DNA from 4 places in the Pseudoalteromonas sp. T1lg21 genome. Region 1 is predicted to be linked to each of the others. Evidence: predicted binding sites of a transcription regulator. Region 1 holds the regulator's gene; each other region holds the start of a gene.
The links. The regulator LexA, encoded in region 1, represses DNA repair genes until DNA is damaged. The targets are predictions, from matches to a motif close to TACTGTATNNNNATACAGTA.
Positions count from the first base shown of each region.

Region 1 (5,530 bases):
TTACTTTTAAAGCAACCAGTTGTTTAACCCTGCATGTAAAAAAATGTGCAAATAATTACAGGGACTTACGGTTGCTTATTTCAGCTATTTCAAGCTTTTGCCATGATTCAAACAGTTTACGTTGTTTGTCAGATATCTTTAAGCCATAGGTTTTTTGCATATAGAAATAGGTATCGGCTATTTGCTTTCTTGCATAAATTGGCGGCTCAAATACACGTTGTTTAAAATCGATTTTTATTGGGCAAGCACCGTAACTTGCGCTTGATGTTGTCACCATCCCATAGCGAAAGTTTGAACGGTCTGCATTGATCTCACCAATAGCGGGGGCAAGATTATTAATGTCAGCCTCCATTTGACGAAATTTTTCACTGACCTTTACGCAGTTTTTACGACCGCCATCTTGCCAGCATTGTAATTGATGGCCAAACTCCCAGGCTGGCACAATATGTTCCCATTCTATTCTTTTTGCTCGGGCATTCTCGTTACCCGCTCGGGTGATGGCATTGCGTGGAATATAGCCACATGAATCTGGATCGGGTACCAGTTTTTTACCTTGTCGCTTTATATCGCAGCCACAATATAAGCTTTTGCTATTTTCAGGCAGCGATTTTACAAGGTGCTTTTTGGCACTCGAAAAGCTAGAAAATTGCTCAGCAGAAGCTGAAAAGTTAATTAAAAAGCACAGAACAGCAAAAGAAATTAAACGCATATCCATCACATGAGTGAACTACAGGAACGGTTATTTTAGAGTGACTATTCTAAAAAGGAAAAGTATTTCAACTCAGCTATAGTTGTTAGGCCGTTTTTATTAAAGGAATTACAACTATGTCATTAGGTGCCTTTTCTGTGAGTTTAAATGTAAAAGATATCCATGCTTCAAAGCAGTTTTATGAAAAGCTAGGATTTAAAGAGTTTGCTGGGGAGATTGAACAACATTGGTTGATCATGAAAAACGGTGAACATTTAATTGGTTTGTTCCAAGGCATGTTTGATAAAACCATGCTGACATTTAACCCCGGATGGGATCAAAACGCTGAGGCGCTGACTGAGTTTGCTACTTTTGAGCAATTAGCGACACGTTTTCAGCAACAGGGGTTAGAGATACAAAAGGCCGGTGACGCGAGTTTTATTATCACCGACCCAGACGGCAATCCTATTTTGATTGAACAGCACGTATAGCTGGCTTTTTTCGCTTTAAACGAACGTTTTGTAGTAACAAAATAATCCCAGTTATACAAAACAGCACGCTGGTGGCTGAGAAGCTGATAAGCAATGGGTTGTTAAAGTTTTCTCGCTCATCATAATCCATAATGTGCAGCATCCAGAAAAAGTCGAAAATGCGCCACAAGGTGCTGCGCACAGTAATAACCTTACCGGTTTGGCTATCTAGATATAAGGTGGTTGTTAGCCAATCATCAAAGCTTACTTGCCAAACATTGGCTTTGTGACCGACTTCTCTTGGCCCTTTTGGTAATAGCTGCGCTTGAGTCATGTTAGCATTAATAAGCAGGTGAGCTTGTGCATTTTCAATGATTTGAGCTTCATTTGGAGCAGACATTTTATAACCCGTTCTACCATCAAAATTGAAGACACCGCGAGGGGTGGTGACTTCTATAATCGGGGTGTTTAAAAAATGGCTATATTTAATACCTTCGATTTGCTCAAATTGCGCGGTTATTTTATCAATCGAAGTAGGGTAGTCTGACACTATAAATGGGCTACTTAAACTGCGGTTAGCCAAATGTTTGCCATGCACTTTTTCAAGCGGTAATGAGCTCATTACCAGCCCACCTAAGAGCCAAAAGAAGATCTGTAAAGCGAGCAAGTAGCCAAGCCATTTATGCCCTTTACGAGCATACTTGAACATGCGTTTATTCATTATTACCCCGTTATTATTGTTGTATGGGTGCTATTTTAAGTTGTTTAACTGTATTGCCAATGCGGCATAATGTCGCATTAACTGTATTCTAGATTTGGTATATATACAAAACTGAGTTAAAGTTTCAGTCGATATCAATAGAGGGTAAAAACGAGAGTATGTCGGAAATTCAATTTTTAAATGTAGATCTGGAGCTTGAATCAAAGCACGATATTAGTGCGCTTGTTGCTGATTTGAAGAAAAACGCCATGGTTTTACATTATGACCAAGATGAATACCGCCAACTTGCACGGATTGAAGCAACCGCAGATATCAGCTCTCCAGATAAAGCGATTAACCAGCTTTGCGAGCTTATTGAGTCTTGCTCGCGCAATGCATTAAAACAGTGGTTATCGTGCTCAAAACGAACATTTGATATAGGTTTTGAATCAGGTAATTCGCCAAAATGCTTTAATCAACCCCTGCATGCCGATACCTTGTTACGTATCTCAGCAATTGGCGCAGGGATTGAAATTACTATTTATCCTGTTGAAAAATAGGTCGAATTTAGCGCTCTACTACCGCTGCGGTCATTCTTGATACGCAGCATAGCTCTCCTGCGGCATTGGTAATTTTAATATCCCAAACAGAGGTGCGCTTTCCTAAATGCAGCGGTCTAGCCGTTGCAGTTAAAACTCCCTTACGTGATGCTTTCATATGGTTGGCATTAATCTCTTGGCCAACAGCGTAGAATTTATTGAAATCAACCACAAAGTTGGCTGCATAGCTTGCCACTGTCTCGGCTAACACAACGTTTGCTCCGCCATGTACCATGCCCATAGGGTTATGATGTTCTGGGATGGCAGGCATCGTCGCCACTAAATAGTCATCGCCAATTTCTGTCACTTCAATGCCCATGGTTTTCATTAAAGTGCCTTGCCCGGTGATCCCTTGCTCCAATTCTTTACATAGCTCTAGCGTGATTGGGTGGTGCCAAATGCTCATTGTGTTTCCTTAGCCTGCTAATTAAAGCTAATACCTTATGGCATCTTAGAGTGAGGTTCAATGTAAGTTTTGTAGCAATATGACGGTATTAATTAAATTTGCGATTTTCAGATAACTGTATATACTCACAGTTAAATGTACTGTATGGAAAACCAGTTGTATGCGCCCATTAACTAAACGCCAATCGCAAATTTTAGAACTCATTAAAGTCTTTATTAAAGATACAGGCATGCCACCAACGCGTGCTGAAATAGCTCAAACATTGGGTTTTAAAAGTGCCAATGCCGCTGAAGAGCACCTAAAAGCACTGGCAAAAAAAGGCATGATCAAAATGAAGCCTGGGGCGAGTCGTGGTATTCAATTAATCGAAGAAGATGAACCAGAGCAATTAGGTTTACCTTTAATTGGCCGTGTTGCAGCGGGCGAACCTATTTTGGCCCAAGAGCATGTTGAAAGCCATTGCCAAGTTGATCCGTCGTTATTTAAGCCTGCCGCTGATTTCTTACTGCGTGTAAATGGCATGAGTATGAAAGACATTGGCATCATGGACGGTGATTTACTTGCAGTACATAGAACACAAGTTGCTGAAAATGGCCAAGTTGTTGTTGCACGAGTTGATGAAGACGTGACTGTTAAGCGTTTAGAAAAAGCTGGCCGAAAAGTATTTTTACACGCTGAGAACGAAGAGTTTTCACCTATTGAAGTTGACCTAGAGCACGAATCGTTCAATATCGAAGGATTAGCGGTAGGGGTTATTCGAAACGCTGACTGGATGTAAGTGTTCCCAACTTGGTGCATTAAATTGACTTAATTTGGTGCACCATCGAAATTTTGCTACTTAATTAGGATTTGTGAATCCTTACTCATCATTTAAAGCCTTATATGGCGCAGTTTCCCTCTCTTTTTGTATTTTGTTTGTACGCCTAAACATTAAATAACGCGCTGATTATAGTTGTTATTTTTGCACCAAAATAAACATTTATTATCACTAAAACTTGCTTATTGCTCATTTTTTAACTAATTGGTTAGTACATTGTATTAACACCTATTTACGAAATTGACACACCTAAACGTGTCAGGGAGTTATACAACGGGCTTGTATCATTTCATTGCGTCGTGATGATACGAATTCGATCTAAACAATAAAAATACGAATGGGCACCTTGCTGTAACGCCTTTTCGCTTTGCGTCTTGCAATAGCATTTAAAGGAGCCGTCACATGGGTAAACTGCGTTACGCCTTGTGGCTTATATTACTCGCACCTGTGCAATTTGCATTGGCAAACAGCCAATTCAATATGCGTAAAGGGGTGACTGATATAAGTAATAATGTTTATGAGTTACACATGACGATATTTATTATCGTTGTGTGATTGGCATCATCGTTTTTGCGGTGATGTTTTGGGCTTTAATACACCACCGTAAATCTAAAGGGGCTAAGCCAGCCCAATTTCATGAAAGTACAAAAGTTGAAATACTTTGGACTGCCATTCCGTTTGTTATACTAATCGCGATGGCTGTGCCTGCAACAAAAACCCTCATTGCTATGGAAGATGCCTCTAAAGCCGATATCACAATTAAAGTGACTGGCTCGCAATGGAAATGGCATTACGAGTACATGGGTGAAGATATTGCCTACTACTCAATTCTAGCTACACCGAAAGATCAAATAGACAACCAAGCAGAAAAAACTGAGCATTATTTGCTTGAAGTTGATAAACCCTTGGTACTGCCTATCAATAAAAAAGTTCGCTTTTTAATGACCTCTGACGATGTGATTCATTCGTGGTGGGTGCCTGACTTTGCGGTTAAAAAGGACGCAAACCCAGGGTTTATTAATGAAGCGTGGACTCGTATTAACGAGCCGGGTGTGTATCGTGGTCAATGCGCAGAGTTATGCGGTAAAGATCATGGCTTTATGCCCGTTGTAGTGAAAGCCCTTCCTGAAGATGAGTTTGCTAATTGGCTTGCTGATGCCAAACAAGAAAAAGCCAATGCAGCAGCCGCTGATGCAGCTTTACTCGATCAAACATTACCAAAAGAAGAGCTCATGACCTTGGGTGAGCAAGTCTACATGGCTAGTTGTGCCGCTTGTCATCAGCCAACAGGTATGGGGTTGCCAGGCGTGTTTCCTGCGTTGAAAGGCAGCCCAATCGTGTTAGGTGATGTGAAAGACCACATTGATGTTGTGTTACATGGCCGCCCTGGTACGGCGATGCAAGCGTTTGATAAGCAGCTTTCAATTAAGCAACTTGCTGCGGTTATTACCTATAAGCGAAATGCATGGGGTAATGATACAGGCGATGTGATCCAACCGAGTCAAATTCAAGCCGCGATTGATGCAGCAGCGGAGGCGAAATAATGAGTAACGTTATTAATGAGCAAGCAACAGGGCATGCGCATCACGACCATCATCATCCTGCGAAAGGGTTTAAGCGTTGGCTTTACACCACCAATCATAAAGACATTGGGAGTTTATACCTGATCTTTTCTCTTACCATGTTCTTGATTGGTGGAGCGATGGCTATGGTGATCCGCGCTGAATTATTTCAGCCAGGATTACAGTTAGTCGATCCGCACTTTTTTAACCAAATGACCACGGTACATGGTTTGATCATGGTGTTTGGTGCTGTTATGCCCGCATTTACTGGGCTTGCTAACTGGATGG
Region 1 is NZ_PQBX01000065.1:28,534-34,063, forward strand. It holds gene C2M25_RS19590 (endonuclease) at 56-715, opposite strand; gene C2M25_RS19595 (VOC family protein) at 826-1,179, shown strand; gene C2M25_RS19600 (hypothetical protein) at 1,154-1,879, opposite strand; gene C2M25_RS19605 (hypothetical protein) at 2,038-2,418, shown strand; gene C2M25_RS19610 (PaaI family thioesterase) at 2,426-2,863, opposite strand; gene lexA (transcriptional repressor LexA) at 3,024-3,641, shown strand; partial or broken gene coxB (cytochrome c oxidase subunit II) at 4,083-5,224, shown strand; gene ctaD (cytochrome c oxidase subunit I) at 5,224-5,530, shown strand, end outside.

Region 2 (5,530 bases), on a different contig from region 1:
AAAATCCTATGTACTAATTTGCATTGGGGTGATTTGTTAACATCCAAATTCCAAAACACTAGTAGTTCTATGCATCCTAATTGATTGTGTAACTACACCCTCAACATTGTATTGGTCAAACCCTGTTAATTTATATGGTTTATTAGCTGGGTTTGCCGACAACAAAAGGTTATTAGTTAAGTCGGCTATCTTACAAACAAATTGACAGTTTAAGCATGCAACGATTACATCGTTCTGCTTCACATCTTCGGACCTATCAATAATTAACAAATCACCATCAAAGATACCCACACCTTCCATACTACGGCCACTTGCTTGGCTGATAAAAGTTGAGTCCTTCAAAAAGCTGATATCTAACGTTTTAGAAAGCTCTTTAAACTTAGGGCCAACATCAAAATTCACAAGAATCATTTTTAAAGCTGTATTTAGAGTAATTTAATCATTGATAAAATTCTTTCCGTAGATTTCAAATTTCATTTCACTAGAAAGAACTAAAAGCAAAAGAATACAGCAACTTTTAGTTCTTCTGGAATGTTATTTAACATTATTAAATAATCATTCTTCTTTTAATATTTAAACAAGAAGATGAGGTTTAATGATTTAAAGCTGAAAGTTATGCGTATTTAATTTGGTAAAAGTGTAAGTGTCCATCCTTCAGCACCTTCACCACAAGCAAAACCAGTTGCATTACCTGTTTTAGAGCTTAACGAACAATTTCCTACTAGTGAAATAGAGCCACCAGTAAGTCCAAAATTAGTAACGTTTCCGTCTGCAAAATTTTCAGTCCAGTTACATGTAACTCCATAAGGCTGGCTTCCTACTAGGACTGTACATGTGTGAACAGCATTAAATTGGATGGTAAGTGGAGCAACATCATGGTTGTTTGAGCTTGCTTGCCATGTTGTTTGAAATAAATCGTTATGTGTAGCTTCAGACATAAGTTTTCCTTTTTATTGGCTTAATTAGAATTAAGTCGTTTATTCCCATACCTAGATATAACCATTAAATGAGCTAAGTAATTACTGATGGAGGCAACGAGTTGATACTTTCTTCGGTTAACTAGAATACATGTTGTTTTATAAGTAAATTAAGAACAGTAAATTCCAGCTTGAATAAAAGTAGCATGTTTTTTGGACAATTCTAGGTTGAGACAGAAGAAAATTTATTCATCGAAATTGGGGGGGATGTAATGGAACAATATCTATATTAGAACTAAAGAAAACTAGGTGATGAAAAGCTCTTCAAGTAAAAGCTAAAGAGACTTTAATCGTTCAAGTCGAAGTCTCTAACACCCAAACTCTAAAACAGTACTGCTTCTATGCATTCTGATTGATTGTGCAACTACACCCTAAACATTGTATTGGTCAAACCCTGTTAATTTATATGGCTTATTAGCAGGGTTTGCCGACAACAAAAGGTTATTAGTTAAGTCGGCTATCTTACAAACAAATTGACCGTTTAAGCATGCAACGATTACATCGTTCTGCTGCACATCTTTGGCCCTATCAATTATTAACAAATCACCATCATAGATCCCCACACCTTCCATACTACGGCCACTTGCGCGGCCGATAAAAGTTGAGTCCTTTAAAAAGGCCATATCTAACGTTTTAGAAAGCTCTTTAAATTTGGGCCCACATCCACATTTTCGATAATCATAATAGGTACTCGTTACAATCTATTCTAAGATTATAGTCTTTTACTGTATTTTTATACAGTTCTTGATTTTATTATTAGGTCTATGAGGTAACGGATGAATTTAAACTTTAGGGTGTACATCAAAGTTTTTTTACTTAATTGCTTTAAGGTGCAGTGCCAAAAAATAGCTTTTATTCAGAGGAGACAACTATATGTTCTACAGCTTAAGAGCAAGAAGAGCAATCAGAAAGAATCTAACGGGTATTTATGAAGATAGGCCAATAACGGTTGAAGAAGTAGATAATCTATGGATTCAATTACGAGAGACGAGGATACCCAGATATAGATTTATCGAACTTATAAACCAAAATCAGCTAAATAAAGAAGGATTGCAATTAGTATTTGATGCATTGAATCTTTACGATATTGCTTAAATAGAGCCCGCTTTGAGCGGGCACCTTAAGTTATTGAGAAATCAGAACACCCAAAGGGTGTTACTTATATTTCGACTTGACGCAATAAATGTGGCTACTCAATCATTGCATTTAATTCATCTTTATATGCTGCAATTGGTGTGTAAAGCTTGTGAAAAGCCCTGCCAATAGCACCATTAAAGAGAACCATTTGAGGCTGCATTTCTTTTTTACCAGAAGTTAAAATATGATTATGAGAGATACCTGGATATGGGTCAATATAGTAAATTCTCTTCATACCAAGTTGATAGGCTTTTTTTGCACAGAGCTCGCAAGGGCTCGCAGTTGTAAATAAAAAACCTCCTTCAATTCCGCTTCCTCCATCTTTAGACATTTGAAGAAACGCATTTTCTTCTGCATGTAATGAGCGTGTGTGTACTTGATTTTTATCTTCCTTAATTTGGTTATATTCTGATTTAAAGCAATATGAAGGGTTATAACCTGTTTCATTTATTTTTATTAATTTTTGATGCCTCTTTTCCATGTGGTTTCTAAATTCAGTATCTTCTAATTCGAAAGGGCTATATGCCTCCAAATCAACTTTATTTTTAAGGTTATCAACAGACCTTAGATTACAAGGAACTTGGCCATACGGAGCATCATTCCAACCAACAGCTTTAATTGAGAAATTATTCATTGTAACAACGGCGCCAACTTGGCGAGAAAGACAACCTGAATTTAACTTTGATGCATAAGCAACTTGCATGCACCTTTCTTCTGGAGTCGGTGTAATAAGGCCCGGTTTCTGTGCCAGTGATACTAATTTTATTAATTGGTTTGTCAGTTTCTGAAAGGTATCTGAATCACCATCTTTAGCATTACTGTCAATATAAATATCAGCTTTTTGTAAACAGCCTTGAATATCTTGATCTGTAAAACTTTTCTTATCATTTAAGTCGAGACTTGAATATTCTATTTTGTCAATTTGATTAATACTCTCATCTGAGAAACCTTTCTTTATCAGACGTGACTTTCTCACTTCTTCCTCGCAAGAAATCGCGAGTAGATAAAATGCAGAATAGCGTTCTTGAAAATAACTAGCTTCTAGAGGATTTCTAATTGCATCAATCGTAATATAGGTACTTTGATTTTTATCTTTATTTTCTTTATGTAACTCATTAATAATATATTTTATGTTTTGAGCAATGGTGAAAAATTTACCTTTCTTCATGTCGCTTTTAGATACACAACCAGAACGACGAGCATTTCGTCCTAATGCTTGATAGAGTTTAACAAATGTCTCGTTATCTAATTGCTCTCTAATTAACATTGTAAGTTTGTCAAGAAACGTAATAAAAAATTCATATTTAGATAACTTATCTTTCTCCGTTTTTAGCTGTCTTTGAAGAGATAAAAAGAAATTAATATCTGCTGCTCTTATAGAATCTTGAGCTGACAGAAAATTTTTAATTTCTTCTTCAGAAAGTTTCTGTAATAACAAGTACGTTAATATTGAACTAACCCTCAAATGAGTGAATGGGTGCCAATTTTCTCTATAAAACGTATTTAGAATTTTTTCTTTTCGCTGAAAGTTATTCTCAGCATCAGGCCCTGAGAATAAGCAATGCTTTAATTTAGCTTTATCGGTTGATAATATTCTTGCTGCAGATGTACAACCACTGCCTGTTCTACCTGTGAGTCCTATTATTATGAAATCTTCGTTCTTGCTGTGAAGCTTTTCTAGTGCGGATTTTAAGTATTCGTTTGAATTGTTCATGCCTTTGCTCACCATTCTTGTGATTATTAATTATTATTTACTTTAGTAATTCTGTTACTCGTAGAGTTCATCAACAAAATATCTAATTCCATTTCTTTGATATTGATAGTATTTCATTTTTACAGAGATTTCACAGTAAAAATTACTTTTCCTACCAACGTGCAGTTGCCATTGATGGGGATGAGTTGTTCTGGCCAGTTGGGGTTGGCGGCTTTTAGGAACTTTTGATTGCCTTCGATGATCAGCTGTTTGAAAGTGGCTTGGTTGTCGTCATCTAAACGAGCTACAACGTAAGAACCGTGGATGCACTCGGCTTCGGGGTCAACAAATATTAGATCGCCATCATTAAACTTAGGCTCCATGCTTATTCCTTGCACACGAAGAACAAATGACTGTTCACTGCAATTAACTGGGCAAAGGAATCTTTCAGCATCCACAGGGCTAACTTCGGAAATATCTGACCAAGCACCTGCTTGTACCCAACTAATTAGCGGTAGTTTATTGGTTACTATTTTCGTTACTTCCGCATTATCTAATTCACCAACTCCAAACTGTAAATATTCTGGAGTTGTTTCTAATGCTTCAGCTAAAGCTATAATTTTTCTTGGACTAGTGGTAATAACTGTACGCCCATAGCCACGGGCTCTAGGGATGAGTTGTTACTTGATATGGAGGGTCATGACACAAAAGAGATCGAGCAGGTTAAAAAGGATCTAATTTCAGGTAAAAGGATCAGGCGAAACGAGCAAATTTATCAAATAAGAGATGGTCAGTTGCAGGTTCTGGACGAAGCAGCCCAACAAAAACATGAAAAACGACTCGCTATTGAATACCGAGCGAAAACACTCGCCCAAAAATCGGGTAGTTGGCATGTAACCGATGCACATAGACAACAAGCAAAAGAGTTAATAGAGCTTGCATACACATATGCAGAGCATGATGGCCGTGATTCGTTAATTAAAACAAGGAATGAGAATGGGCTTGTTGTAATAGGGGACTGGGATTTGGCCTTGTTAGTTAATGATGATCAAGCTTCTGCAGTCAGTAAAAATGATTGGTGGTCATTAGAGTTGTTGGCGTGACAAATAAGCCATATTAATTAGTTCAGGCCTTTTGAACGTCAAAGTTTCATAATTAATATTAAGAAACTTAGTTGTAATTATATCTTTTGAATAATTAAAACCGAATCTAGTCACGCTAATATAAATTGAATGAATTACTTTTTAAAGCAGCCTTAAAATTAGTACTTTAATACTATTTCATTGGTGTTAATTTACTGTTAATTTACTTGGGCCTTTAACGGGTACGGATATATTAAATTTAAGGAAAAAATAATGAAAAAAGTAATTGTTGGTTTTGTGTCACTATTCCTTGCACTAAACGTTCATGCTGGTGATAAATTAAAAGAGGAACCACATGACTTCACATACTGGGAAGGATGCTGGGCACATAACTCAGACAAGCAAGTAAATATCATGGGTATGTATTACCCTTCCTTTCCATATAAATTTCATGGTTATAGTCTACAGGGGGAATATGCATGCGACTCTACTTATAAAAAATACTTTATAAATAGAAATTATTCTCCGAATGCAAATTTCACTATTCTTTCACAAGAACCGGAATGGTCTGGAGGTGTGAATCGAGTTAGGATTTCATCTACATCTACAGATAGAGATGGAGATATTACTGAATACACATG
Region 2 is NZ_PQBX01000004.1:169,503-175,032, forward strand. It holds gene C2M25_RS03335 (LexA family protein) at 37-411, opposite strand; gene C2M25_RS03340 (hypothetical protein) at 624-938, opposite strand; gene C2M25_RS03345 (LexA family protein) at 1,349-1,600, opposite strand; gene C2M25_RS03350 (hypothetical protein) at 1,851-2,072, shown strand; gene C2M25_RS03355 (deoxycytidylate deaminase) at 2,167-3,828, opposite strand; gene C2M25_RS21920 (LexA family protein) at 3,948-4,481, opposite strand; gene C2M25_RS03365 (hypothetical protein) at 4,485-4,910, shown strand; gene C2M25_RS03370 (hypothetical protein) at 5,163-5,530, shown strand, end outside.
Region 2: C2M25_RS03345 (LexA family protein) is a predicted target of LexA. The motif match lies at 1,701-1,720, and genes of this name have one in related genera.

Region 3 (5,530 bases), on a different contig from region 1:
CTGCTGTTGGATTTCTTTCGCTTTTTCCCAATCTGCTTGCTCATAAAATTTTACAAGGTTTAGATAGGTAGCGAGTAAGCCTTCACCTTTAAGCAGCGCATCTTTTATTTCGACGGTTAGCGGTAGCTTATTCATTACGCTTGGCATGTCTTCATCTAAGATAGCATCCATCAACGACATCATACCCGTTAAGAATGCCATACCTGTATCTCGCAATTTGCCGTGGCTGATTGCGAGTAATTCAGCAAACCGAGCACGGGTTAACGAAAGGCGAATAAGCTCAGCAGGTTTATCCGCTGAAACTTGAGCTGCAAATAGCAGTGACAAGAAACGTTTAATTTCTTCACTACCTAATACGATAAGTGCTTGTTTAATAGTGCTGATTTCAGCGCGACGTTTAAAGGCCGCTGAGTTTGAGTAGCGTAGCAACTTATAAGACAAGTTAACGTCACGTTCAAACACCTCAGTGATTTTTCTGAGGTTTAAATCAATACTCGATGTTTCGTATAGAAGCTCGGCAAGAGCCATCTCAGAAGGTGGTAAAGTTTTACTTTGTACCATCTCAGGTTTCGAAAAGAAAAAGCCTTGAAAGTAGCTAAAGCCCATTTCTAGAGCCAGCTGATATTTCTCGTATGTTTCCACTTTTTCGGCAAGCAACTTGATATGCGGATGAGGTTTGATTGCCTCAATAACCGCTTCAATTGACTCTTGATCGCAGGTTAAAAAGTCAATTTTGATCATATCGATATACGGATAAAAATGACGCCATACAGGTTGGTGTATGTAATCATCAAGTGCCAGTGTATAGCCTCGCTCTTTTAGATCTTTAACCAGCGCAAGTAAACGTTTACCAGGTTGAATAGTTTCAAGAATTTCGACAACGACTTGTTCTTTACCCAATAAAAGTGGGTAGCCTTTTTGGAGTGTCTCTAAAGTGAAATTAATGTACGCTGGTTTGTTATCCGTTAAATCTTCTAAACCAAAATTGAACTGACTACCTTCAATGAGTCGTGATGTTGCTTCATCGCCATCAATGTCTGGAAACACGTTATCTACGCCATCCCTAAACAGGAGTTCGTAGCCGACAAGTTTCTTTTCCTTATCTAAAATAGGTTGGCGTGCAGCGTAAAAATACATAGTCCTAGCATGTCCACTTCGGTTAATTCATTTATCCATGAGCAATATATGCCATTGTGCCTGAAATAGCATTAATTAAATGCGCGTATTTGAGGATAAATACTGATTTTGTTTTGATCTTAAGACTAGGATAAATTGTGATGAAATTCTATAACTTGCGATTAAATATCACATTTTTGTTATGAAAAGGTTGTAATTCTGTGCCATGTCACTCAACGGCTTGATTGGAGTTGTAGGGGGGAAGCGTGTTATAGTCATGGGTGATATCGGTTTTTACCCCAATAATGTCTTTAAATTAAATAACTTGCGAGTCATTATTCGGATTAAAAGCCAACATTAATCAATTATTGGAGGCTAATTTGGAAACAGGAATGATAATTTCGTTAGCATTGTACTTCATCGTTATGCTGGGGATTGGGCTATATGCTTATAAGCAATCCACAGATGATGTATCAGGTTATATGCTAGGTGGTCGTAATTTATCACCAAGTGTTGCAGCGCTTTCAGCTGGCGCGTCAGATATGAGTGGTTGGTTGCTGATGGGCCTACCTGGTGCAATGTACTTGTTTGGTTTAAGCAAAGTTTGGATTGCTATAGGTCTCGTATTAGGTGCTTGGGCTAACTACTTTTTAGTTGCACCTCGATTACGTGTGTACACAGAAAAAGCAAATGACTCAATCACCATTCCAGATTACTTCGCTAACCGCTTTGATGATAATAAAAATATACTGCGTGTTATTTCTGCGATTGTAATCATCGTTTTCTTTACCTTGTATACCTCATCAGGCGTTGTTGCTGGCGGCAAGTTATTCGAAAATTCATTTAATATGAGTTACGAGATGGGTCTGTACATTACAACGGGTGTTGTTGTTATTTACACCTTGTTTGGTGGCTTCTTAGCAGTGAGCCTTACAGACTTTGTACAAGGCTGTATCATGTTTATCTCGCTACTGGCAGTGCCGATTGCAACCTATACCATGCTTGATCAACCGTTTATGGATACCTTAGCAAATGCACGTTATGACTTACTGCTAAGCTCACCGAAAGACACTGAGATCCACGCCCTGAATATGATGGATTGGTTTGCCGGTGGCTCAACGATTGCCATTATCTCTGCTATGGCATGGGGCCTTGGTTATTTTGGTCAACCACACATTATTGTGCGTTTTATGTCGGTACGTTCTGTTAAAGATATGCCAACTATGCGTCGTGTGGGTATGTCGTGGATGACACTTTCAGCAATTGGTGCTGTATTAACAGGTCTTTTTGGTGCGGCATATATGCTTGAGAACCAAATGCCAATTGATGATAAAGAAACCATTTTCTTAGTGTTGTCTGAGCTAATCTTCCATCCTTTAATTGCAGGCTTCTTATTAGCAGCAATTTTAGCCGCCATTATGAGTACCATCTCGTCGCAGTTATTGGTGTGTTCAAGCTCACTTACAGAAGATTTTTATAAAATCTATTTAAACCGCAATGCATCACAAAAAGAGCTTGTTTTAGTCGGCCGTATCAGCGTAATGCTGGTAGCAATTCTTGCTATTTACCTCGCTTATGACCGTGATAGCTCGATTCTTGATTTGGTTAGTAATGCTTGGGCAGGTTTCGGTGCTGCATTTGGCCCATTAGTGCTGCTTAGTCTTTACTGGAAACGTATGAACTTGCAAGGTGCGATTAGCGGTATGGTGGTCGGTGCTGCAACAGTCCTGTTTTGGATTTACGCGCCAATTACTATTAATGGTCAAACGCTGAGTGCACTCCTTTATGAGATTGTCCCGGGCTTTGTTTTATCGACTATTGCAATTGTCGTAGTGAGCCTGATGACGGCTGTGCCGAAAAAAGAAATCACAGATTTATTTGATGAAGTTGAATCATCACTGTAATTTTTGATTGAGTACAAAAAAGGGCAACTGATGTTGCCCTTTTTTATGATCTAAATTTGCTTTTAGCTAGCCGCTTTTTCTTTTATATCTGATACGTTATCTGCAGATTTAGCTTTTTTAGGTTTCGGCTCTACTTCTTTAGCGCCTTTAAGCACCGCCATAAACTGATCTTTTTCTTTTGCCATTTCAAGTGCCAGCGATTCAATTTGTTGTTCGCTTAATGGTACATCAACTTTTTCAAGCATTAGTTCTAATGACTCAGCAATGTCGAGCATTTTGTCATACGCATCAGCTTCTTTTTTAGTAGTAAACGTCATGCGCTCGACTCCGTTTCTTTCTACAACATATTTAACAACAACAGCCATGATTTCTCCTGCATTTAAGCGTGGCATTTGCAGCGTAAAATCGCCACCTTGATTACTGTTTTTATATACAGTAATGCTTCGCGCTTTACTTTGCAAGTAGCAAGCGAAAATATTTATTCAGCAAATTTGACAATAATAGGGATATTAGCTTTATTTAAAATGTTACCCAAAGTTAAACACAAGCGATGGAGTGAGTGTTGGGTAACGGCTAATTATCTGTCCAAGATGGACATCATGGAGGAAATTATGAAACTACTATCAAGTATTTTACTTGCCACTAGTCTTGCATTACTGCCAACGACACAGGCATCAGCCGAAACACCAACCAAAGCTACACAAGTTAAAATGCAAAAGCTGAGTATTAATAAAGCCAGCATTGAGCAGTTAACTCAGTTACCAGGAATCGGTGAATCAAAAGCGAAGGCGATTGTTGAACATCGTACTAAGCAAGGTCCGTTTAAATCGGTTGAACAATTAAAAGAAGTAAAAGGAATTGGCGATAAGCTATTTGCTAAACTTGAGGGAAAAATTACATTATAAATAGCAGACTATATACATAAACAGGGCGTTATTCGCCCTGTTTAAATTCATCGATAGCTTTGTCTAAATGCGCTAACGCGAACATGTTTTCGATAGGTGTTGTGATAAGGGGGTAACTTAAACCTGCTAACAACAACCAAGGGATGAGCATCCAGCCTTCAAAGTAAGCTAAACCTAAAAATAATGGCGCTAAAAAGGCAAGCTTGCACACCGATAAAATAATTTTTTTGCTCGGGCTTAAATGAGCCAAAGCAAGGGCAATAATTTGCTGGCGTTGCCTTACTTTAAATGCTTTTAAAGCGGGGATTTGACTAGTAAAAAAATAAATCATTACAGCGACTTTTTGCTCACTAAACGGCTAACTACTACGGCTATAAATACCACTGAAAACGCCGCAAAAATAACTTCCATCCAAGCCGGCATACTCATAGAAGCAAACTGCCAATCGATATTGCCGCAATCACCTGTGGCTGCAAAGAAGCTAGGGATCCACTCATGCAGTGGCATAAAGCTTGGGAAGTTAGGTTCAAATGCACAACTAAATGCAAAAGGGTCGGTATTGTTTTGCATTGCAATATGTTCTTTAGCAATAAAGTAACCCCAAATTGCAGAGACACCCCAAGTGGCAAATGCAACGAGTCGAAGAACCATATTTTGTGGGTTAATCGCACCGATAACACCCGCAGCAAGTAAGCCTAGAACAGCAGTACGTTGATAAATACACATAATGCAGGGTTCAAGCCCCATGTTGTATTGGAAAAATAACGCGGTGACTTCGAAAGCGAGGGAGATAAAGGCTAATAATAACCAAGGTGTTCTTTTAGTTGCTAATTCTGCTAACCAATTCATGAAAGATCCAATGTATAATTGTTTTCAAGATTATGCTTAGACAGAGCAGTGGGTGCAAGTATCTAAGATGAAATTATACGAAAAAGGAGCCAACCAGCTCCTTTTCATTCATCTTATCTATGCTGCCTATTACACACTAACAGCTTGCAAAGACTCACTTTGATAGCAGCCTAATACACGTGTGTACTGGGTGTGTTCTTTCAACTCTTCAAGCGCTTGCTTAACATGTAAGTCATCAAGGTTTGCTTCAAGGTCAACATAAAACACTTCTTCCCATGGGTTACCTGGAACTGGGCGAGATTCTAATTTTACTAGGTTGATTTGATGATGCTTAAAGATCATTAAGGCATCAGCCAACGAACCCGCTTGTTGTTTGGTGGCCATAATTATACTGGTTTTAGTTGGAATTTGCTTTGATACTTGCAGCGGTTTACGTGCGACAACAATGAAGCGGCTGTGGTTTTCGCTTTGGTTTGCAAGGCCTGACTTAACGACTTCTAATCCAACGTTTTTACCTGCTTGCGCTGAACCGATAGCGGCGCTATTTGAAGTTTCTACCGCTGATTGTAATGCATGGAAAGTTGAATCACAGGTTTCATGTTGAATATCACCTAGCCCCTGAATGAAGCGGCTACATTGAGCAAAAGGCTGTGGGTGAGCAAAGATTTTATTAATATGTGAAAGCTCAGTCCCTGGCATTGCTAATAAACAGTGTTCAACGCTGTGAGTTACTTCACCAACGATTGAAACTTGCGC
Region 3 is NZ_PQBX01000060.1:231,938-237,467, forward strand. It holds gene C2M25_RS15010 (EAL and HDOD domain-containing protein) at 1-1,137, opposite strand, end outside; gene putP (sodium/proline symporter PutP) at 1,509-3,020, shown strand; gene C2M25_RS15020 (YebG family protein) at 3,083-3,385, opposite strand; gene C2M25_RS15025 (ComEA family DNA-binding protein) at 3,632-3,925, shown strand; gene C2M25_RS15030 (DUF6170 family protein) at 3,954-4,256, opposite strand; gene dsbB (disulfide bond formation protein DsbB) at 4,256-4,774, opposite strand; gene C2M25_RS15040 (chorismate mutase) at 4,904-5,530, opposite strand, start outside.
Region 3: C2M25_RS15020 (YebG family protein) is a predicted target of LexA. The motif match lies at 3,439-3,458, and genes of this name have one in related genera.

Region 4 (5,530 bases), on a different contig from region 1:
CAATTATCTGGTGGTGAGCAGCAACGTGTAGCAATTGCGCGTGCATTTATTGGCACACCGAAAATCTTATTTGCCGATGAACCATCAGCGAACCTTGATAGCAAAAACGGTAAGTTAATTGAGTCTTTATTATTTGAACTAAATAAAGAGCACGGCACGACACTCATTTTAGTAACCCATGATGAGCAGCTTGCACAAAAGTGTCAGCAAATTTTGCACATTGAAGCAGGGCAGTTAGTTACTGTAAAAGAAAGCGAAGGAGTGCAAGCGAATGTGGGCTAAATTAGCACTAAAACTGTTTTCACGTGAGTTTAAGCGTGGCGAATTAACAGTGATCAGTGCAGCAATAGCCTTAGCTGTACTCACTGTTTTAACACTGTCTATGGTTACCGACCGCATTGGTCAAAGTATTGAAGAAAAGAGCAGTGCCTTTATTGCGGCTGATCGCGTTTTAGCAAGTAACCATGTTTTACCTGCCGAGTTTTTAGAAAAAGCCAACCAAGATAACTTACGCACCGCAAAAATAACCTACTTCGACACCATGTTATTTGCCGGTGACGAAATGCAGCTTGGTTCGGTTAAAGCGGTATCAAACACTTATCCGTTAAAAGGTGAGTTAAAAGTTAAAACTAGCCTGACTGGCCAACCAGAAGTAACAACCGAGATCCCAAGCCGTGGTGAAGTATGGTTAAGTGAATCGGTGTTTTATGCGCTGAATATTAAAGTGGGCGATAAAGTAGAGCTTGGCGCTGCTACGTTTACGGCTAGTCATGTTGTAGCTGAAGAGCCAGATGCACCGTTTAATGTGTTTTCAAGCAGCCAGCGAATCTTAATCAATGAAGCAGACATTGCTGTAACCGAGGTAATACAGCCGGGGAGTCGGGTATTTTATCGTCAACTTTATGCTGGCGATAAAAATAATTTAGATGCCTTTTATGCGTGGTTAAAACCACAAATGAAAGAAAACCAAAATTGGTATGGTGTTAAAGACCGCCAGTCACCTATTTCTAATAGTTTAAATCGTGCCGAAAGCTACTTATTGTTAGCAGGTTTGCTTGGCATTATTTTAGCTGCCGTTGCTATTGCGGTATCGGCAAAACGGTATTGTGAACGTCAGTACGACCCAGTTGCGATGATGAAAACGCTCGGCGGCAGTCGCGCTATGATCCGTAAAATCTATTTACTTCACTTAAGCCTTGTATGTTCAATGTCGGTGATTGTGGGTTTACTGATTGGTTATGGCTTACAAGCAATTGCCACTGATTATTTAGCACAAACCATGGGCTCAGCACTGCCTAGTGCATCGGCAAAACCTTGGATCATTGCAATTAGCACAGGCGTGATTTGTGCGGTAATGTTTTCGATTAAACCGCTACTCGATTTATTTGATATTCCGCCGCTGCGTGTACTTCGCCGTAACTTAGGTGACCGTTTATTGGTAAGTAAAGTGCACTTGGCTATGTCGGCACTTACTGTGTTTTTATTGATGTGGTTATTTAGTAATAACATCAAAATAAGTGCAATTTTGTTCCTTTCGACGGCATTTTTAATTGCTGTGTTATTTGGTCTATCAAAGGTTATTTTTGGTGGTGGCCGCAAACTTGGCTTGAGTCCGGGCAATAGTTGGTCATTGGCGATTGCGTCAATTCAAAAGCGTGCCAATGTGAATGCGGTACAATTAATTAGCTTTGCTTTGGCTATCAAGCTATTACTGTTTTTAATTGTACTTAAGAACGACATGATTTCGGACTGGCAGTCTCAGCTTCCTGAAAATGCACCTAATTCATTTTTAGTGAACATTACTGAGCAAGAGTTAGAGCCTATTACGAGCTTCTTAGCACAAAACGATATGCCCACGTCTGATTTCTATCCGGTTGTGCGTGGTCGCGTAAATGCTGTTAATGGTGAGTTGGTTGCCCGTGAAGTATCACAAGAAGACAACGAAAAGAAAGACGAAGAAGCCCGCTCTGGTATTGGCCGTGAGTTAAACCTAACTTGGCGTAAAGACTTACCTAATCAAAACGAGCTTATCGACGGTACATGGTTTAGCGAAGACTCAGTAGCCGAGGCATCGGTCGAAGAGTCGATGCTTGAACGCCTTGATGTAAAAATAGGCGATACGCTTACTTTCCTAATTGGTGCGCAATCATTCGATGCAAAAATTACCAGTGTGCGTAAGGTTAATTGGACCACGCTTAAACCTAACTTCTTTATTATTTTAAGTCCTGATGTGCTAGCGAGTTTTCCTGCTACTTATATTTCATCAGTGAATGTAAAAGCAGAGAAAAAACGAGAGTTTAATGAGCTAATGCGCCAATACCCCACGGTTAACGTGATAGATGTTGAAAGCTTCATTAAACAAATTCGCTCAACCATAGAGCAAGTATCGTTAGCGATTGGCTTTGTACTAGCGATTGTGGTTGCCTGTGGCGCTTTAGTGCTTATTTCGCAAGTACAAGCAAGTTTAGGTGAGCGAATGCAAGAGATTGTTATTTTGCGGACCTTAGGTGCGAAAGGGCGCTTAATTAAAAATGCCACCTTATATGAGTTTTTACTATTAGGCGTTACCGCAGGCTTAGTGGCTGCTATTGTCAGTGACATCGCTCTGTTGATAGTGCAAAGGCAAATGTTCGATTTAGCAGGTAAGTTTCACCCTCATATTTGGGTGATTGGCCCAGCAGTCGGTGGCTTATTCGTGGCATGTTTGGGCTATTTGATGATAGCCCGCACAATGCGAAAAAATACCCAAGGCTTATTACGCTCGCTCGCGTAAATGTCTTACTTAAAGGTTGACTATAAAATGCTCGCAATTGCGGGCATTTTTTATGAATTGCAATTGGTTACTGGTAATTTATACAGTGCTCTGGCATTATTAACCGCAGATAATAATGATAATAGACGGGTCAGTTAGTTGGCGATTATTTTAGGGATTGATCCTGGTTCACGATTAACAGGGTACGGCGTGATTGCTCACCAAGGTGCTAAGTTCACTTATTTAGGCAGTGGCTGCATTAAACTGGCCGATCATGATTTTCCTGTACGCTTAAAAATGATTTACCAAGGGATCAGTCAATTGGTAGAGCAATTCTCCCCAGACAGTTTTGCTATCGAAAAAGTGTTTATGGCGCATAACCCCGACTCGGCACTTAAACTAGGCCAAGCACGTGGTGCAGCGATTGTTGGTGCTTCAATGGCAGAGCTGCCAGTTTATGAATATTCAGCTAGGCAAATTAAGCAGGCCGTTGTAGGTAATGGCGGAGCCGATAAGTCCCAAGTACAGCATATGGTTAAAAACATTTTAAAGCTGCCAGGTACCCCTCAAGCCGATGCCGCAGATGCTTTAGCAATCGCTATTTGTCATGCACACTCAGAACAAAATTTAATAAAACTTGCGGGCAGTGCGAGCAAAACCGTAAGAGGACGATTAAGGAAGTAATATGATTGGTCGATTAAATGGCTTACTTGTTGAAAAGCAGCCACCAGAAATTCTTATCGAAGTAAGTGGTGTAGGCTACGAAGTACAAATGCCCATGACTTGCTTTTATGATTTACCAGCAGTGGGTGAGCAAGCGATTATTTATACCCATTTTGTGGTACGTGAAGATGCCCAGCTATTATTTGGCTTTAACAACAAAACCGAGCGCACTTTATTTAGAGAGCTTTTAAAAGCCAATGGTGTAGGGCCAAAACTTGGTCTTGCTATTTTATCGGGTATGTCGGCGCAGCAATTTGTAAGTTGTGTTAATAATGAAGATGCGACCACACTGGTTAAACTGCCGGGTGTTGGTAAAAAAACGGCTGAGCGTTTAGTACTCGAAATGAAAGACAGGCTTAAAAATTGGGGTAATGACTTATTTACGCCATTTAGCGATAATGCCGTAATTGAGCCATCAAGTAATGATACCCTTGTGGCAAACAATGCTGCCGATGATGCTGTATCGGCACTTGTGGCATTAGGCTATAAGCTACCGCAAGCACAAAAAGCGGTTAAAACAGTGAACAAACCAGATATGACGACCGAGGTTCTAATTAAAGAAGCTCTAAAATCAATGTTGTGAGTAAACCATGATTGAAGCAGATCGCTTAATAGATGCGAGTGAACAAAGTAACGAAGACAGTGTTGATCGTGCCATACGACCAAAACTGTTAACCGATTACACAGGCCAGCCGCATGTTAAGCAGCAAATGGAAATTTTTATTGAGGCAGCTCGCCATCGTGGCGAAGCGCTGGATCACTTATTAATATTTGGTCCACCGGGTCTTGGTAAAACTACACTTGCAAACATTGTAGCCAACGAGCTTAACGTTAATATTAAAACGACGTCGGGGCCAGTACTGGAAAAAGCAGGCGATTTAGCCGCGCTTTTAACGAATCTTGAAGAAGGTGACGTACTGTTTATTGATGAAATACATCGTTTGAGCCCGCAAGTCGAAGAGATTTTGTATCCTGCGATGGAAGATTATCAGCTGGATATAATGATAGGTGAAGGCCCTGCAGCACGCTCAATAAAGCTCGATTTACCACCATTTACTCTAATAGGCGCGACAACGCGTGCAGGATCACTCACTTCACCTCTTAGAGACCGCTTTGGTATTGTTCAACGATTAGAGTTTTATTCTGTTGAAGACTTATCAAAAATTGTTGCCCGTTCAGCACGCTTTTTAGAATTAACGATGTGCGATGAAGGCGCAACCGAAATCGCCAAGCGCTCACGCGGTACGCCGCGAATAGCAAACCGTTTATTACGCCGTGTTCGTGATTACACCCAAGTGAAATCAGACGGTAAAGTGAATGCTACAGTTGCAGAGCAAGCCCTCGATATGATTGATGTTGATAAAAGCGGTTTTGACTACATGGATAGAAAATACCTGCTTGCGATCATCGAAAAATTTATGGGTGGCCCCGTTGGCCTTGATAACCTCGCGGCTGCAATTGGTGAAGAAAAAGAAACCATTGAAGATGTGATAGAGCCGTTTTTAATTCAACAAGGCTTTATACAACGCACCCCACGTGGACGACTTGTTTCAGACATCGCTTATTTACACTTTGGGCTAACGCCAGCGAAATAACTAAAACCCCGCGAAGCGGGGTTTTTTGTAGTTAGACATTAGAAGTTAGGTTTTTTAGTAGTTAGACTTCAGAAGTTAGATATCAGTTGATCGAGAGGGTGGTTTTATTTTTTTGTGTAATTAAACATAAAGCTTGCTATCTATGAAATTGGTTTTACTTTGTTCTAACCACTAACCACTAACCACTAACCACTAACCACTAACCACTAACCACTAACCACTAACCACTAACCACTAACCACTAACCACTAACCAGTGGATTGTTGTCTCATTTTAACATCTGTAATTCACATGCTGTTAAGTTATCGGTAGGTATTCTCGTTGACGTTTGAATAGGCAAAAAAAAGCCCGCATAAGAATGCGGGCAAACAACAAGTTGAAGGAAGTAATCCAGGGAACTACGGTCTACTTAAATAAGGTTTTATCCAGATTTAAGCAAACCTGAGCAATACGAAACTTC
Region 4 is NZ_PQBX01000039.1:277,604-283,133, reverse strand. It holds gene C2M25_RS09235 (ABC transporter ATP-binding protein) at 1-282, shown strand, start outside; gene C2M25_RS09230 (ABC transporter permease) at 272-2,773, shown strand; gene ruvC (crossover junction endodeoxyribonuclease RuvC) at 2,912-3,436, shown strand; gene ruvA (Holliday junction branch migration protein RuvA) at 3,438-4,058, shown strand; gene ruvB (Holliday junction branch migration DNA helicase RuvB) at 4,066-5,070, shown strand.
Region 4: ruvC (crossover junction endodeoxyribonuclease RuvC) is a predicted target of LexA. The motif match lies at 2,842-2,861, and genes of this name have one in related genera.